DNA from 4 places in the Cellulosilyticum sp. WCF-2 genome. Region 1 is predicted to be linked to each of the others. Evidence: predicted binding sites of a transcription regulator. Region 1 holds the regulator's gene; each other region holds the start of a gene.
What was found. Region 1 encodes Rex, which represses fermentation and respiration genes when NADH is low (regulators of the CRP and FNR family bind a similar motif). Its sites were predicted from a motif close to ATTGTTAANTANTTAACAAT; they were not measured.
Positions count from the first base shown of each region.

Region 1 (4,278 bases):
TCTTCCTATGACTTTACCTTTAGCTGCTGCATTTGCCATTCCACTCTTTACACGCTCACTTATCATATTGCGTTCCATTTCAGCAAATACACCCATCATTTTTAGCATTCCATCAGTCATAGCATCTAATTGTCCTTTTGTACAATCAACTATAAAGCCACCTATCACGAGCTTCAAATTCTTTTCTTTTGCCATCTCTATAATTTCACATAGTTGCTTTGTACTTCTTGTAATACGTGACACCTCTGTAGTAACAATAGTATCTCCTGCTTTCACTTGATTTAATAGCCTATTTAACTCTATTCGCTCTATCTTAGTACCACTTTCATATTCCCAATATATATTTTTCTCATCCACACAACCTAAAGCTTTAAGTTCTCTTTTCTGCCTATTAATATCTTGCTTATTTTCGTCTGTCGAACATCTTGCATATCCATATGTAGTCATCGCTAGTTTCCACCTTTTGTCATTTATTGACTCAATCATAGCTTGTCTTCTTGAATGTGTCAACAAAAAGGTTTTCTTCATTTCTTTTACATTTTTCCATCATTTTATTAGTAATGCTGACTGATTTTAGTGGTTCAAAAGTGTCAATGAAATCATTTGTTTTATTATAAATATCCCCTTACAATTCACTTGAAATAATTTGAGCTAAACCACTTTCCTGTATAACATTATTATATTAACCCTTACTCGTTCTTTTATAAGCTTATTGTACTCTCATCAAACCACATATAACAACAAAAAGGGTTCGTCTATTTTCGACATTATTAAGACAATCTTTTTTATAAAAAGCACCTTTACGCCAGAAAGCTGCTGGAAATGAGAGGGATGGCTGCCCTCAAGGGGTGACTTGCGAGTATTTTCAGCAGGCACTTAGCAAATTTTTTTGATGGGTTTTAGGGAGACTGTTTGAGCGCCAGCGAGTTTCGACCGTTCATCAAAAAAATAAGCTTAGTGCCTGCGAAAATACGGAGCGGAACTCCGGAGGGCAGCCATCCCTCTCATTTCTTTCCAGTAGCTTCTGATCGCAACTTACTTACAAATGAAAGCATTCACTTTATCTTTGTTCTCACTTTTTCGCCTTTACTCCCCTATTACCTAAAGATCTATCTCTTTAAACGCAAAAAGAAATGCCCATAAGCCTTCTGTCTTCCCAACAAAAGCCTTACGGACATTCCCTTATCTTTATTCACTTCTATCCATTCTTCCCCTCAATATCATTCCCAAAGAACTCCATTAAGCCACCACTTTATTCTTCAATTTGCCCTATACTCTCACTCTTATCTTTCTTCTCTCTTTCAACCTCAGCCTCATTAATCTTATAAGCCAAAGTCATTAATGAATGAGAAAGGTGTACATTTTCAACTTGTACTGTATCTGGTACGAATAAATCCACAGGTGAGAAGTTCCATAAGCCTTTTATCCCCCATTTTGCTAAACTCTCAGCTGTCTCTTTTACTCTTGTTTTTGGCATTGTTAAAATAGCAATTTCTACTTCATTTTCTTTTACGAACTGCTCCATTTTGTCAATATCTTGTACTTCTACCCCGTGTATGCTCATACCAATTAGTCTTGGATTAACGTCAAATAAACCGATTAACTTAAAGCCTCTTTTACTAAATGATGTTGAATTAGCAATAGCTTGTCCTAAGTTACCTACGCCTACAATAATCATTTTATAGTTTTGGTGAAGTCCTAATATCTTTCCTATCTCTGTATGCAAGTACTCCACATTGTATCCGTAACCCTGTTGCCCAAAGCCTCCAAAATTGTTAAGGTCTTGACGAATTTGTGATGCGGTCACATTCATCTTCTCACTTAATTCTCTGGAGGAGATTTTGGTTACTCCTTTTTGTAACAATTCTCCCAGATATCTGTAATAACGTGGCAATCTCCGTATTACATTCATAGAAATCTTTCTTTCTTCCGTCACCTTCTCATCTCCTCATATACGCAAACTCATAACCCTAGTATAGCATTTAAGTTTTTTTTTTGTCAATGTAGATTATTGGCCCCTTTTCTTTCAATTTGCGCTTTTATTTGCTAAAATAATAAAAGGCGTTACAAGGAGGATATTATGATTATTTCATGTAGCAATATCAAGAAAACATTTATTGACCGAGAAATCTTAAAAAATATTAGTTTTCATATCGAAGACCATGAGAAAGTAGCTTTAATAGGAAATAATGGTGTAGGTAAAACAACCCTTTTTAAAATTCTAACTAAGGAATTAGAACCAGATGAAGGTACCATTACTTCTACTAAAGACTGCACCATAGGTTACTTAAAACAACATATGGAGTTAGATTCTACAGCTACCGTCTATGAGGAACTCCTACATGTATTTGATGAAGTCATTGCCTTAGAAGAAAAACTTCATGCCATGGAAGCTGAAATCGCTAAGACTGGTTCTTTAGAACTCATTCATAAATATGATGCTGAACGTATGGTATTTGAAAATAGTAAGGGTTATGAATACAAAAGTTTAGTCAAAGGCGTTCTTAAAGGCTTAGGCTTTGATGAAACCATTTATGATAAACCAGTGTCTATTTTATCAGGGGGACAAAAAAACCGTGTCGCTCTAGGTAAGCTCCTACTTCAAGAGCCTAGTTTATTACTCTTAGACGAACCTACCAACCATTTAGACATTGAAGCTATCGAATGGCTAGAAGGCTTTTTACGTAGCTATAAAGGTGCTGTCCTTATTATTTCCCATGACCGTTACTTCTTAGATAAAATCGTCACTAAAGTCGTTCACTTAGAATTTGGACGTAGCTTTGTTTACAACGGTAACTACAGCGACTACATCATCAAAAGTGAAAAAGAATATGAAGTGGCTATGAAACACTTTGAAAAACAGCAAAAGGAAATTGCCCACCAACAAGCGGTTATTGCTAAGCTAAAACAATTTAACAGGGAAAAATCTATTAAACGTGCTCGTAGCCGTGAAAAAGCTTTAGAAAAAGTAGAAGTCATGGATATGCCAATGATTGATAACAAACCTATGCAGCTAGTACTCACCCCAAGAGTTGTAAGTGGCAATGATGTCTTAAGCATTAGTGAATTAAGTAAAACCTTTGATACCAGCCCGATTTTTAGCCATATGAATATGGAAATCAAAAAAGGGGATAAAGTAGCTCTCGTAGGTCCTAATGGCGTTGGTAAAACCACTGTTTTCCGTATGATTTTAGATCAAATGACTCCTACAACGGGTACCCTAAAATTAGGAAGCAATGTTATTGTAGGCTATTACGATCAAGAACATGCTACCTTAGATACTACTAACACCATTATGGAGGAAATCCAAGGTACTTTCCCAGAACTTAAAAATGGAGAAATCCGTAATGTACTGGCTGCTTTTCTCTTTACGAATGATGATGTTTTTAAACCCATTAGTAGCTTAAGCGGTGGTGAAAAAGGCCGTGTCGCATTAGCCAAAATCATGCTTTCTAAAGCCAATTTTCTCATCTTAGATGAGCCGACTAACCACTTAGATATTCTTTCAAAGGAAATTCTAGAAAGTGCCATATTAAACTATGAAGGCACTGTCCTTTATGTTTCCCATGACCGTTATTTTATCAATCAAACAGCAAGTAAAATCATTGATATGTCTAAAGACGGCACCATGGAATATTTAGGAGACTATGATTATTATATAGAAAAGAAAAAGGAGCTTGCTGCTTCAGCTACTCAGCAAACCAGCGTTGTTGTAGAAGAAGCTACTGCTGCTACCACTAATAAAGAAGATTGGCAAAAGCAAAAAGAAGAACAAACCAGAATACGCCGTATTCAAAACCAAATGGCCAAGCTAGAAACAGCTATTAGCGAAGCTGAAGAAAAAATAGCTGATATTGACGCCCAGCTTTGCCTAGAGGAAGTCTACAGTAACTATGATAAAAGCAGCCTACTCCTGGCAGAAAAAGAAAACTTAAATGCTACCATTACCAAGTATTATGAAGAATGGGAAGCCTTAAGCGAGACACTATAAAAAAAACAAAAAACTGGTTCCAGCTAAAAGCTTTGAGACCAGTTTTTTATTTGCTATTCTTTTTACTGATTATTTTGCACCTGCAAGCGTATCAGCTTAGGTTCTATAATCTCTTTTTTAAGGACAGTCTCTGTATTAGTAGATGTATCCACTACTTTTAAATCACTAAGCCAATTCCATTCATTGAGGTACTGTAAGTAATACGTTGCTGTACCCTTTGTACTAATGACCTTTGTACTTGCCCCTCCTCCTGGAAAGCCTTGTTCATCAGGCAAACTTACTCTTGT
Region 1 covers NZ_CP034675.1:3,994,314-3,998,591, forward strand. Annotated here, with positions in the region: gene EKH84_RS18100 (recombinase family protein) at 1-447, opposite strand, end outside; gene EKH84_RS18105 (redox-sensing transcriptional repressor Rex) at 1,253-1,936, opposite strand; gene EKH84_RS18110 (ABC-F family ATP-binding cassette domain-containing protein) at 2,081-3,991, shown strand; gene EKH84_RS18115 (DUF5050 domain-containing protein) at 4,054-4,278, opposite strand, start outside.

Region 2 (4,278 bases), 2.4 Mb from region 1:
TCACCACCAAGTTTATGAGCCATTGAGTGGTTAATACCTAAGAAGGCATTAGTGAAGGCCATACCAGCGATAGTTGATGCATTATGCATTTTTTCTCTAGCTACTGGGTCTTTAGCACCATTTTTGTATGAACGTGGAAGGTATTCAAATACAAGTTGAATCGCTTTAAGTGCAAGCGCATCAGTATAGTCAGATGCTAAGATAGAAACGTAAGCTTCAATAGCATGTGTTAATACGTCAAGACCAGTATCAGCTGTTGGAACTGGAGGTACACTCATAACAAAGTCAGGGTCAATGATTGCCACGTTTGGAGTTAATTCGTAGTCAGCAAGTGGATATTTCATATTGTTTGCTTTATCTGAGATAACAGCGAATGAAGTAACCTCTGAACCTGTACCTGAAGTTGTAGGAATAGATACCATTTGTGCTTTTTGACCAAGTTTAGGGAATTTATAAACACGTTTTCTAATATCTGCGAATTTTTGAGCCATAGCAATAAAGTCTGCTTCTGGTTGTTCATAGAATAACCACATACCTTTAGCAGCATCAAGTGCTGAACCACCACCAAGAGCAATGATTGTGTCTGGTTTAAATGAGTTCATCATTTCTGTACCACGACGTACTGTCGTTAAGTCTGGATCTGGCTCTACATCACTAAAGATTTCAATTGTTGGGTTATTAGGATTTTTATTTAATTGGTAAACGAGTTTATCAACGTAACCTAATTGAACCATCATTGGATCAGTTACGATTAATACTCTAGATACTTCTGGCATTTTAGCAAGGTATGCTATTGAACCAGCTTCAAAATAGATTTTTTCTGGAATTTTAAACCACTGCATATTCACTTTACGTTTTGCCACCCTTTTTGTATTGATTAAGTTTACTGCTGTTACGTTTTGAGTTGTAGAGTTACATCCGTAAGAACCACAACCAAGTGTTAATGATGGCATATTTGTGTTATAGATATCACCAATTGCACCGTGTGTAGATGGTGAGTTAACTACGATACGACCAGTTTTAAGACGACGGCTGAATTCTTTGATGACTTCATCATCAGTTGAGTGAACAGAAGATGTATGTCCAAGACCACCCATTTCAACCATGATTTCAGCTTTTGTAATACCATCGTTTACGTCTTTAGCTTTAATAACTGCAAGTACTGGAGAAAGTTTTTCTCTTGAAAGTGGATACTCAGGACCTGCGCCTTCAATTTCGCAGCAAAGGATTTTAGTTTCTTTTGGAATTGTGATACCAGCCATGGCAGCAATTTCATATGGGTATTTACCTACAATAGCTGCATTAACCATACCTTTTTCAAGGTTGATAACAACTGGTTCAAGTTTTTTAACTTCTTCTTTAGTAGCAAAGTAGCAGCCTTGTGCTTTCATAAGAGCTACTGCTTTGTCATAGATAGGTGCTTCGATGATAGCCGCTTGTTCAGAAGCACAAATCATACCATTATCGAAAGACTTACTTAAGATAATATCATTTACAGCTCTTTCAACTACAGCTGTTTTTTCAATGAAAGCAGGTACGTTACCAGGACCAACACCAAGTGCAGGTTTACCAGTTGAGTAAGCTGCACGAACCATTGCAGAACCACCTGTAGCAAGTACTAATGCAACTTTTGGATGATTCATCAGAGCATTAGTTGCTTCGATTGATGGATGTTCAATCCATTGTACACAGTTTTCTGGAGCACCAGCTTTAATCGCAGCATCTCTTACAATACGAGCAGCTTCAGCTGAACAGTTTTGAGCTGATGGATGGAAACCAAAGATGATTGGATTTCTTGTTTTAAGAGAGATGATGGCTTTGAACATTGTAGTTGAAGTTGGGTTTGTTACTGGAGTAACCCCTGCTACAACCCCTACTGGTTCAGCCACTAACATATAGGCTTCATCATCATTATCTTCGATGATACCAACTGTTTTATCATATTTAATGCTGTGATAAATATATTCTGTTGAGAAGATATTTTTAGTTACTTTATCTTCAAAGATACCACGGCCAGTTTCTTCAACTGCCATTTTTGCAAGATGCATTTGATTTGAAAGCCCAGCAAGAGCCATAGCTTTTATGATTTCATCGATTTGTTCTTGGTCAAGTTTAAGCATTTCATCTAAAGCAACAGATGCCTTTTGTGCTAATTCATCTACCATTTTTACTGCATCAATTACTGGTGCGTCAATTTTTGCTTTTTTGTTTTCAGACATTTAAGTAAGCCTCCTTGATGTAAACAATATAAGTTTATTATGTGATGTTTCTTTTGAAAATATGAAACGTGTAAGTGTATTGAAGTGTTATTTTTTTAACAATTGATTTGTTGAAAAAATGTAGTTGTTTTTCGAAGTGTTCTTCGTTTTGACTACAAATTGATGTTAACATAAGGAGAATAAGTTGTCAATAATTTAACATACTAAAAAATAAGTTTTTTATGTATACAAAGACAGAAAAAAATATACAAGTTAATGAAAGTAAGAGACTGAATTAAGAATAGAAAGGAAATCTACTAAACAATAATGTTAAAATAATAACGAAATAATTGGCGAAAAATCTTTTTATCAAACAATAAGTGGATAGTATAAAAATACAAATTATTGATAAATGATGACATAAAAAGGACCTAGGTTTCAGGGGGAGAAACCTAGGCTGAGGGGGGATTTAGCGATGTACCTCACACTTGGTACGATAGTATTATTGCCCGTGAATTTTATTTATATACATATTTTGAAAATAAAATATCATAATAAAAAAATAGTTAAAATTGGATTTAAAAATAAAATATGTAATTAATATATAGTCAACCTATAATATGGAACGAATGAAATGTCGATATAAAAGTTAGAAAATTTAAAAGATTCGAGGGTATTTGGGATGAAAAAAGAAAATAGATGGGGAATAAGTTGGATTATATATATTATAGGAATAATGATACTAGTGGCCTTGTCTAGCTATGCCATGTTAATCTGTGAAAATAATATAGGGGGTTGGATAGGGCTAGGTCTCATTATTATAGGCTCAATTATTATACGTAGCAAAGTAGCATGGAAAGGGATAAAGGGTTTTTTATTTTGGGTGTTAATCATTGTTCTTATAATTGTCGATTTCCAGTTAACAAAACAAGTAAGTTTATCAGGGGCACTTTTGAGAGAATTGGTAGCAGCAAAAAGTGCTGCTAATGCAAACTATATGAATGAAGCCGATTGGAGCGCACCAAGTGGTTATGTTGTAGAAAAAACGAATCTAGGAAGTTTGCCTATAGAAAAGCTTTCTAAAGAAGAGAGTAATAGTCAAAGAGTGATCTTGCAACTACACGGTGGTGCTTATGTTATGCCTTTAATTAATTCTTATCGAGATATAGCTATTAAATACTCACAAGCTAATGAAGATTGTGATGTAGTTACTATTGATTATAGAGTAGCACCTAAGGATATTTATCCAGCAGCACTCGAGGATGCAGTTGCAGCATATAAATGGTTAATGGAGCAAGGCTATAGTAATGAAAATATTATAATTACAGGTGATTCAGCAGGAGGTGGATTAGCATTAGCAACTACTCTTTATTTAAGAGACAATGAAGTACCTTTGCCTAAAGCAGTGATTGTGATGTCACCTTGGGCTAATCTAGAGAATACCTCACCTTCACGAACTGACAATTATGATAAAGATCCGTGTCTTGGACAAGGTTTACAAGGGATAGCCCTTCAAATTAGTAATCCTGATTATGTAGGGGAGCATGATATAAAGGATCCGTATATATCTCCTGTTTATGGTGATTATAAAGATTTTCCACCTTTACTTGTACAAGTAGGGACGCATGAAATACTTTATGATGATGCTATAGATGTAGCAAAAAAAGCAGAAGCAGCTGGAGTTAAGGTGCAAGAAACCACTTATAATGGAATGTTTCATGTTTTTCAAATGGCATGGCAAATAGTACCTGAAGGAAAGAAGGCATGGAATGAAGTACAAACATTTATAAAAGATGTTTATGCAGGACAATAAAATAGAAAAGAGTAAGAAAGATACTATAAATTGGATGAAAGGAAGAACATGAGATGGAGCAAATTAATGATGAAGTTAAGAAGGTAACATTATTATATAATGCAACGATGGATTATGCAGAAAGTAGAAAAAGTGTTAATAAAATAGTACTAGTTAATTTAGCCATATTAGAAGGATTAATTGCTTTTGGTGTGTTAGGAATCATAAAGGATATTAATCCTATATATACGACGTTAGTATGGGGATCAATTTTCTTAAGCATGAGTC
Region 2 covers NZ_CP034675.1:1,639,348-1,643,625, forward strand. Annotated here, with positions in the region: gene adhE (bifunctional acetaldehyde-CoA/alcohol dehydrogenase) at 1-2,219, opposite strand, end outside; gene EKH84_RS07060 (alpha/beta hydrolase) at 2,881-4,011, shown strand; gene EKH84_RS07065 (methyl-accepting chemotaxis protein) at 4,065-4,278, shown strand, end outside.
Region 2: adhE (bifunctional acetaldehyde-CoA/alcohol dehydrogenase) is a predicted target of Rex. The motif match lies at 2,303-2,322, and genes of this name have one in related genera.

Region 3 (4,278 bases), 600 kb from region 1:
CACAGAAACCAGTAAGTGTTACGATTAATAACGAAAATGTAGTTTTTAAAGATGTAGCCCCTTTCATTGATAGTAATAATCGTACCTTAGTACCACTGCGTTTTATTAGTGAAGAGCTTGGCGCTCAGGTAGAATGGGACCAAGTATCTGGAACGGCTACTATTATGAAAGACAATATGAAGGTGATTTTAACGGTGGGACAAACCACAATGATAGTAAATGGAAAGACTAAAGAAATGGATACCAAGGCAACTATGCAAGACGGTCGTCTGTTTGTACCTGTTAAATATATTGGGGAACTACTTAATGTAGAAGTTAAGTGGCTTGCTAAAGAGAATACAGTAGCGATTACGCCAGGTATTACAAGCGATGCAGTAGTAGCTAAAGTGGGTGACTTAACGATAACAGCAAAAGAGATATTGACTCAATTAGATTATGAAATGATGATGATTCAATATCAATATCAATATCAATACGATGATAGCTTTTTTGAAACAGAGGAAGCTAAACAGTATATGGAGCAGCGCAAGGGAGAGCTTGTTGATTATATTATTAAGAACAAAGTGGCACTCATTAAGGGAAGAGAACTTAAGTTAGAGCCTACAGTGACAGAAGTAAATAATGAATTTAACAAAACTAAGGAAGATTATGAGACAGCAGCAGAATTTGAAAAAGCTTTAGTAAATAGTGGCTTAACAGCAGAAGGTTATAAAACTCAGATTAAAGATAGTCTAACGATTTCCAATGTTGCTAAATACATTAGTAAGAACATCCCTGTTACCGATGCTGAAATTAAGGCATATTATGAGAGCAATAGTGGAAACTATACAATGGCACCAGGTGCTGAAATGGCACATATTTTAGTTGCAACGGAGGAAGAAGCTAAGGCTATTAAAGCAGAATATGATAAAGGTACAAGCTTTGCAGAGCTTGCTAAAAAGTATGGTACAGACGGGACTAAAGATACTGGAGGAGAACTAGGTTATATCGCATATGATTCAAGTTATTATGATCAGGACTTCTTAAATGGAGCAAAGACTTTAGAAGAAGGGCAAGTATCAAACCCAGTTAAAACCCAATTTGGTTGGCATTTAATAAAAGTTTTAAATGTACATAAAGAAGCTTATAAGGTGCCGTTAGAAGAAATAAAAGAAGACCTTAAAAACATTATCATTTCTGAAAAAGCAACTGAATTTATTTATAGTCAATTAGATGAATGGGGTAAAGAAATGACTATTGAGAAATATGAGGATGTGATTAATAAGCTTTAGGGCCTGCTAGACAATACTAAGGAGATTAATATAATTTTTCCTCCAAACAATAAAAAGAAATACCCATGGATATAAGTGGGTATTTCTTTTTGGGTTAATCTCTAATCAAAAATAAAAATCTCTTCAATCGGGGTATTTACAGCTTTTGAAATATCTATTGCTAACTTTAAAGAAGGATTATATCTCCCTGCCTCCAATCTCATTATAGTTTCACGTCTTACACCAACTTGTTCTGCTAACTGTTCTTGCGTTAGGTCTTGTAATAGTCGGTATTTCTTTAGAGTGCATTTAAATTCTGCCATACTTATTCCTCGTGTTCAAAGCGATATAATAAATATTGTTGCAAAAAGACTGAAAGGCCAAATGCTAATCCAATAAGAGCTATTAAAAAGCTTATTACTAACTCGGTTTTTTCCAGCTTTAGTACAAATACAAGGGTTAAGAATATAATCATCATCATAGAAATCTTATTTGCTAGGGCTTCTGCGCGATAAGCATTTACCTTAAATCGCTCGTCTATCAGCGTGTTGGACATCTTACCTTCATAATAGAAGCTGAAAAGGCCAAAGAATGCAAAAAAGAATAATGGAAAAGGTATATCAGTTAAATCTGGTAAAAATCCTAGAAAACCAAGCAACCCACAAAAACCTAATAAACCTAATTTGGGGTTTATTTTTCGAGTATAAGTGCGTTCTGTGTCGGTAGTTGAGTCATACAATAAGTTACTACTCCAAAATCGCTTGAACCTACTTTTTATATTCATAAAAGCTCCTCACTTTATGCGATATAATTGTATCTTTATGATATAAATATATCACATAAAAATAATAGTTTCAATAAAAATAGGTAGGATGATTTATAAGAAGCTTAGTGTATACCTCTCTAAAGCGATATATACCATATGTATAGCCATACAAAACAAATTAATAAAAATAAATATTAAAAATATATTGACAATAAAAAGCGACGAGAATATAATGCAATTAATAAAAGTAAAAATATAGAATTACTAGGAAATAATAAATTTTTCTTATCCAGAGAGGCAGAGGGACTGGCCCGATGATGCCCGGCAACCTGAAAGATAGCATAATATCTTTCAAGGTGCTAATTCCTACAAACTTTTAAGTTTGAGAGATGAGAAAGTGTAGATACCTCGATATATAGGTGCCACTTTCTTATCTAAGAAAGTGGCATTTTCTATAGTCTAGGAAAGTTCTACTTTTGTATAAAAATAGAACTTTCCTAGACTATAAGGGGTGCAGGGGAAGTATTCCCTGCCGTATTCAGGAGGGTGCTCAGCTGACATGTTTTTTTGTCAGCGCCGAAGGGAACCTAGGGTTCCCTAGCGGAAGAAATGTGGATGATAGTCCACTTTCTTGTTGCATAGGAAATATTAGAGTTTTCTTGGTTGAATAAGGAGGAGAATCAATCATATGGAGTTAGCTACAGACTATAGAGATCAAGTATGGCATACAAAAAAATTAGAGAAAGTCTTAGAAGACATATTGTCAACCATAGAAAACGGAAGCTTAACAGTCGTTATACAAGATGAGTATGCCATTCAGATTAATGTAAAAAATAATTATATCTATGCAGGAGGTGAATAGAGCAATGCCCGATAAGAATAACCAAGAAGAGGTAAAGAAAGTATTGCAAATTATAGAAACAATAAAATATGGATCTGTAACTGTAATGATTCAAGATGGGAAGATTGTTCAAATAGAAAAAAATGAAAAATTACGTATTAAATAATCTGTTAACTAGAAGAACTAGAGGCTGATTATTATTCTTAACAAGGGAATAATAATTGGCCTTTTATTGTATTCAAGAAATGAGGATTTTTTATTGAACTTACCATGCAAGTGGGAAAAGAGGTGATAGAATGAGTGACGCATTTATTAGCATAACAGATTTACACAAATCGTATGTGAGTCAAGGACAATATATCGAAGTTTTAAAGGGGATTAATTTAGAGATTACAAAAGGAGATATTTTTGGAATAGTAGGTTTTAGCGGGGCTGGAAAGTCAACCTTAGTAAGATGCTTAAATCGATTAGAAGAACCTGATTATGGAGAAATCAAAATTGATGGAAAGAATATTACACTTTTATCAAAAAAAGCACTTAATATCCAACGGCAAAAGATAGGGATGATCTTTCAAAACTTCAATCTATTTGAAAGCAAAACCGTTTATCAAAATGTAGCATATCCCTTGAAACTTGTGGGCTATGATAAGAAGCAGATTAAAACAAGAGTTAAAGAAATACTTGAGCTAGTGGGTTTAAGTGACAAGATAAATGCTTATCCAGGGCAACTTTCAGGAGGACAAAAGCAAAGGGTGGGAATTGCAAGAGCTCTTGCCAATAATCCAGATGTACTTCTAAGTGATGAAGCCACTAGTGCATTAGATCCCCAAACTACTGTTTCTGTTCTAGAGCTTTTAAAAAAAATTAATGATAAGTTAGGGATTACCATTGTTCTTATTACCCATGAACTAGAGGTGATTAAGTATATCTGTCAAAACATGGCTATTTTAGAGGAGGGGGAGTTGATTGAACAAGGCGAAGTGAGAAATATCTTTTTAAATCCTCAAAGCAGTACAGGTAAATTATTTATCAAAATCCACTCAGAATTTCAAAGAAATGATTGGGTAAAGGAAGGTGAGGGCATTTGAGTTTATATAAGCATTCTGTATGGGAAGTGATTCAAAGTACATTTACGAAACCTATATGGGATACAATTTGGCCAGCACTTGGAGATACCCTTTATATGGTTATTATCTCTACGCTATTTACATTAATCATTGGACTTATGCTAGGGCTCATATTAGTTCTAACCAGCAAGGAAGGTTTACATCCGGTTCCTTGGATCAGCCGTTTATTAGGAATAACCATTAACTGCTTAAGATCCATGCCTCAAATGATAGTCATTATACTCATGCTTCCCATAGCAAGGTTAATTGTAGGTAAAGCCTATGGGACTAATGCATGTATTATTGCTTTGGTTG
Region 3 covers NZ_CP034675.1:4,598,963-4,603,240, reverse strand. Annotated here, with positions in the region: gene EKH84_RS20900 (stalk domain-containing protein) at 1-1,271, shown strand, start outside; gene EKH84_RS20895 (helix-turn-helix transcriptional regulator) at 1,373-1,573, opposite strand; gene EKH84_RS20890 (DUF3796 domain-containing protein) at 1,576-2,034, opposite strand; SAM riboswitch class I at 2,299-2,412, shown strand; gene EKH84_RS22300 (hypothetical protein) at 2,705-2,878, shown strand; gene EKH84_RS20885 (YezD family protein) at 2,883-3,023, shown strand; gene EKH84_RS20880 (methionine ABC transporter ATP-binding protein) at 3,154-3,945, shown strand; gene EKH84_RS20875 (methionine ABC transporter permease) at 3,942-4,278, shown strand, end outside.
Region 3: EKH84_RS20890 (DUF3796 domain-containing protein) is a predicted target of Rex. The motif match lies at 2,210-2,229, and genes of this name have one in related genera.

Region 4 (4,278 bases), 2.2 Mb from region 1:
TGAAAATATTCTTTTCCATTTGAGTTAAATGCTCCTTTGATGTCATTTTACGTTAATTTTTTATCAATTCAAAGCAAATGACAAGGGCAATTTGATTGCCCTAAATCATTTACTCTGCTGAATCACTATTTTAATAAGCCTTGTTTTTCAAGTTGAAGGAGAATATTTCTTCCTTCCTCAATCCCTGCAAGAATTTTTCTAGCTCTTAAGCTGTCTCCTATATTAAGGACTTTAACGCCTTTTGTTCTAAAGTACGCTGTCATCTCTTGTACATGAGCATTTTCTGCTCTCATACCAAGACAGATGCACGCAAGATCAAATTCAAGGGTAATATCGTTTCCTTCACTATCTTGGCAAAGCATAGCCTTATCTGTAAGTTCCATAAGTGATGTACTTGTAAGTGTTTGTACATCATGGCTTTTAATAACTTCAAGCATACCTTTTCGAGATACTGGGTCAAGATCTTGACCTACTACTGGAAGTCTTTCAAGAATTGTTACAATAGCACCTTGTTGTGAGAAATATTCCACACAATCAAGTCCTACTGCTCCTGCACCAGCAATTACAACACGTTTCCCTTTCATATTAGGTACTTTGTCTAAGTTAGCAAGTAGTTTAGTAATTGTGTAAACATTTTCATTGTTTAAGTTTTTATCGAATCCTTTTATTGGTGGAAGAAGAGGTACTGACCCAGTTGCATTCACAACAATATCTGGTTTAAATTGCTCTACTTTCTCAATAGTTGCTTCAGTATTTGTACATACATAAAGATTCTTAAGATCCTTCGCACGTTCTTCTAAATAATCAACAAAGAATTGTACTTTTTTCTTATCTGGGAATTTAGCAATCTCCCGTGCTAAGCCGCCTGTTTGTTCTCTCTTTTCAAGAAGTACAGTACTGCATCCTACTTCTGCTGCTGTGCAAGCAGCCTCAAGTCCAGCTGTACCACCACCAATAACAACCACGTTAGTTGGCTCTGTTACTTTACGGTTTCTGTACTCATTTTCATTAATAAGGTCTGGGCTTACTGTACAAGTAATTGGTCTGTTCATGTAAACACGATTTGTGACACATCCAATGTTACATGAAATACATTTACGAAGTAATCTTTCGTTACCTGTAGCTACTTTGTTAACCCATTCTGGTTCTGCAATTAAACCACGACCCATACCGATAAAGTCTGCCATTCCTTCAGCAAGTACTTTTTCAGCAATCTCTGGAGATCTAAATGATCCTACCGTCATTGTTGGTTTGCCAAACTTTTCTTTAACAGCTTGTGCTTGATTTGCTCTCCAACCTTCTTCAAGCCCCATAATATCTACTTGCATATGAAGTGTATCATTGACACCTGCTGAAATATCATACATATCTACATACTCATCAAGGTAAGTAAGCATTTCAAGTGTTTCATTAAGGTCACGACCTTTTTCCATAAACTCATCACCAGATACTCTAAGGATGATTGGGAAATGTGGACCTACTACTGCTCTAATTTCTTCAAGTACAAGTTTTGTAAAACGCGCTCTATTTTCTACACTACCACCAAATTCATCTGTTCTATCATTTGTAAGTGATGACATAAATTGTGCTAATAAATAAGAGTGCCCTCCGTGTACTTCTACTGCATCAAACCCAGCAATCTGTGCTCTTCTTGCAGCACTTCCAAACTTTTTAGCAATTCCGTAAATTTCCTCCACTGTTAATGGTCTGGGGATTGCCCCCCCTTCCTTAGAAGGAATATGAGATGCTGATACTGGTTGTAACCCTTCAATACGCTCAGCAATAGCAGATGCCCCAGCATGATTGATTTGAAGAGCAATCTTTGAGCCATGTCTGTGCACACGGTCAGTAAGTCTCACTAATTTTGGAATATATCTGTCATGATCAATACGGATTTGTGTTGTTCCGTTTGAACCAAGTGGATAGTCAATATTAATATTTTCTACGATAATCAGACCTGTACCACCTTTAGCCCTTTGTTCGTAGTATTTTATATGTTCATCTGTGAATTCACCTGTTGCTGCTGCAAAATTTGTACCCATTGGTGTCATCACAACTCTATTTTCAATTGTTAAGTTCTTAATAGTAATGGGACTTAAGAGATGATTATAATGTGTGTTCGCCATTTTCTTCTCCTCATTTAGTTGAATGTATTATAAACAGTTATTGTTAAAATTTAAACTAACAGATATGAGTATAAGAAAATTTTCAAATTATGTCAACCTATTTTATTGAAATTTCATCTGTTTTCCTAAAATTACATGAAACAAAACTGAAACAATTTTAGATTCAGCTATTTGTTTCAGTTCCATTTTCATTTTTATTTCTTTCTCCCCTATTCATCGAAGCTATTTCTAGATAGACTTGACATAAGAGATAGTGTATACTATAAACACTAAAAATCAGCTAAAATAGATGTACAAGAGGTTATAAAAATGCGCAAAGTAACAGTACAAGATGTAGCTGCACTTGCAGGAGTGTCTCCAGCTACTGTTTCAAGAGTCTTAAATGGTGGAAGTGTTAAAGAAGATTTGGCTAGCAGAACTTATGCCGCTATTGAAACCTTAGGTTATGAAATTAAAACCAAGAAAAAGCATAATATAAGCCGAGAACATGCTTTTATAGGTGTGATTGTGCCTGATATTAGTAGTCCTTTTTATTCAGAAATTGTTTCAGGAATTTTAAAAGAAGCCTTACTTTATCAGTATGAAGTTATTATCAAATCTAGCGAAGGCTCTCAGTATAAGGAAAAAGAGTGCTTGGAGCAGCTTTCTCATTTACCGCTTCATGCACTCATTTATTATCCTATGGCTACTATTGACTATCTCTATGAAATAGATATTTATAAACAAATTGCTATCGTTATTGGTGGTAGAGAAAATATCAGTACCCCTTTTTCTCATGTCTATTTTAATAATGAAAAAGCAGGTTACTTGGCTACTAAATACCTGACTAAATTAGGTAAAAAGAGAATTTATTATCTAGGTCCAATACATGAACTTGAAAAACCTATTACCAGTATCCAAGAACTCCTTTCTCTAGAAGAAGAACCTAATAAAGGATTTTATGTTTCACTTAAACGACTAGAAGGTTATAAAAAGGCCTTATCTGAAGAAAATATTCCTTTTGATTTAGAATTAGTTAGCTTATGTGGCTATACTTGGCAAGATGGGTATGAGGCAGCTAGAGCTATTATTACTAAAATGTTAGATGTAGATGCTATTATTGCTGTTAATGATATGGTTGCTACAGGTATGCTTAAATTTTTAAAAGAACAAGGGATTCGTATACCTGAAGACTTATCTATTATTGGATATGATAACCGAAGCATAGCTGAAATCTCTGAGCCACCTTTAACAACCATTGATCAAAACGCCTATGAATTGGGCCGCGAGTGTGTGCTAAGTGCTATGAAACAGCTTCAAGAACATAAGATAGAAAGTAGATCCTTAGATATCAATTTAGTTATTAGACATTCTACAGCTGCTACTAATTTATAGCCCACTTTATATGTCTGTAATATACGATCAAAAACCCCGTCTCATCAGGCTTTGATGCCTTTTGAAGACGGGGTTAATCATTCTATGATATATCCACTTTAATTCTTTTTGTTTTTATAACAGAATCATATTAATATCATGAAATTGGGAGGAGCTTAATAATGCGTTTCTCCCCACCTTCTATGCGTAGTAATAATGTGTCCTCTATTAAACCTATCTCTTTTTTAGCGAGTACATCATATGCAATATAGCTTCCCAATAGGTTTGCTGCACTTAGAGGAATAGCCACACTTACTTGTTCATTTTTTTTATTTAAGCAACTTAAATAAGTCCCCATCTCATCTCTACTTCTTGTAAGCAGTAACTCTTCTGTATCATATAAAATATGAGTGAGTACTAACTGCTCCTTTTCTTTTAGTATTTCCTGTTTCACTTTCTTTGGCATTACTAAAAGCTTATTAACTACATTAATCATCTCCATTAATAGCCCCCCAATCTAGTTTAGTTTCTGTTTGTTTTAAAATTAAGTATTTAACATATATTAATACAAAATTTTAATCAAGTAAATACATTTTTTATGTATTGTGTAGATGAGGTTTTTTTTATTACTTTAAACAGAGATTTTACTTAATAATTTTGCTTTCATCACATCATATTCTTCTTCAGAAATAGCGTTCTTTTCTTTTAAAGTACCTAACTGAACTAATTCTTCTGTTACAGACATAAAGTTTCCTTTGCTTCCTGTACCGTTTTCCTTTTTACCATGTCTTATACTACT
Region 4 covers NZ_CP034675.1:1,365,471-1,369,748, reverse strand. Annotated here, with positions in the region: gene EKH84_RS06000 (MFS transporter) at 1-19, opposite strand, end outside; gene EKH84_RS05995 (oxidoreductase) at 126-2,126, opposite strand; gene EKH84_RS05990 (LacI family DNA-binding transcriptional regulator) at 2,436-3,500, shown strand; gene EKH84_RS05985 (hypothetical protein) at 3,637-3,981, opposite strand; gene EKH84_RS05980 (SHOCT domain-containing protein) at 4,111-4,278, opposite strand, start outside.
Region 4: EKH84_RS05995 (oxidoreductase) is a predicted target of Rex. The motif match lies at 2,166-2,185, and genes of this name have one in related genera.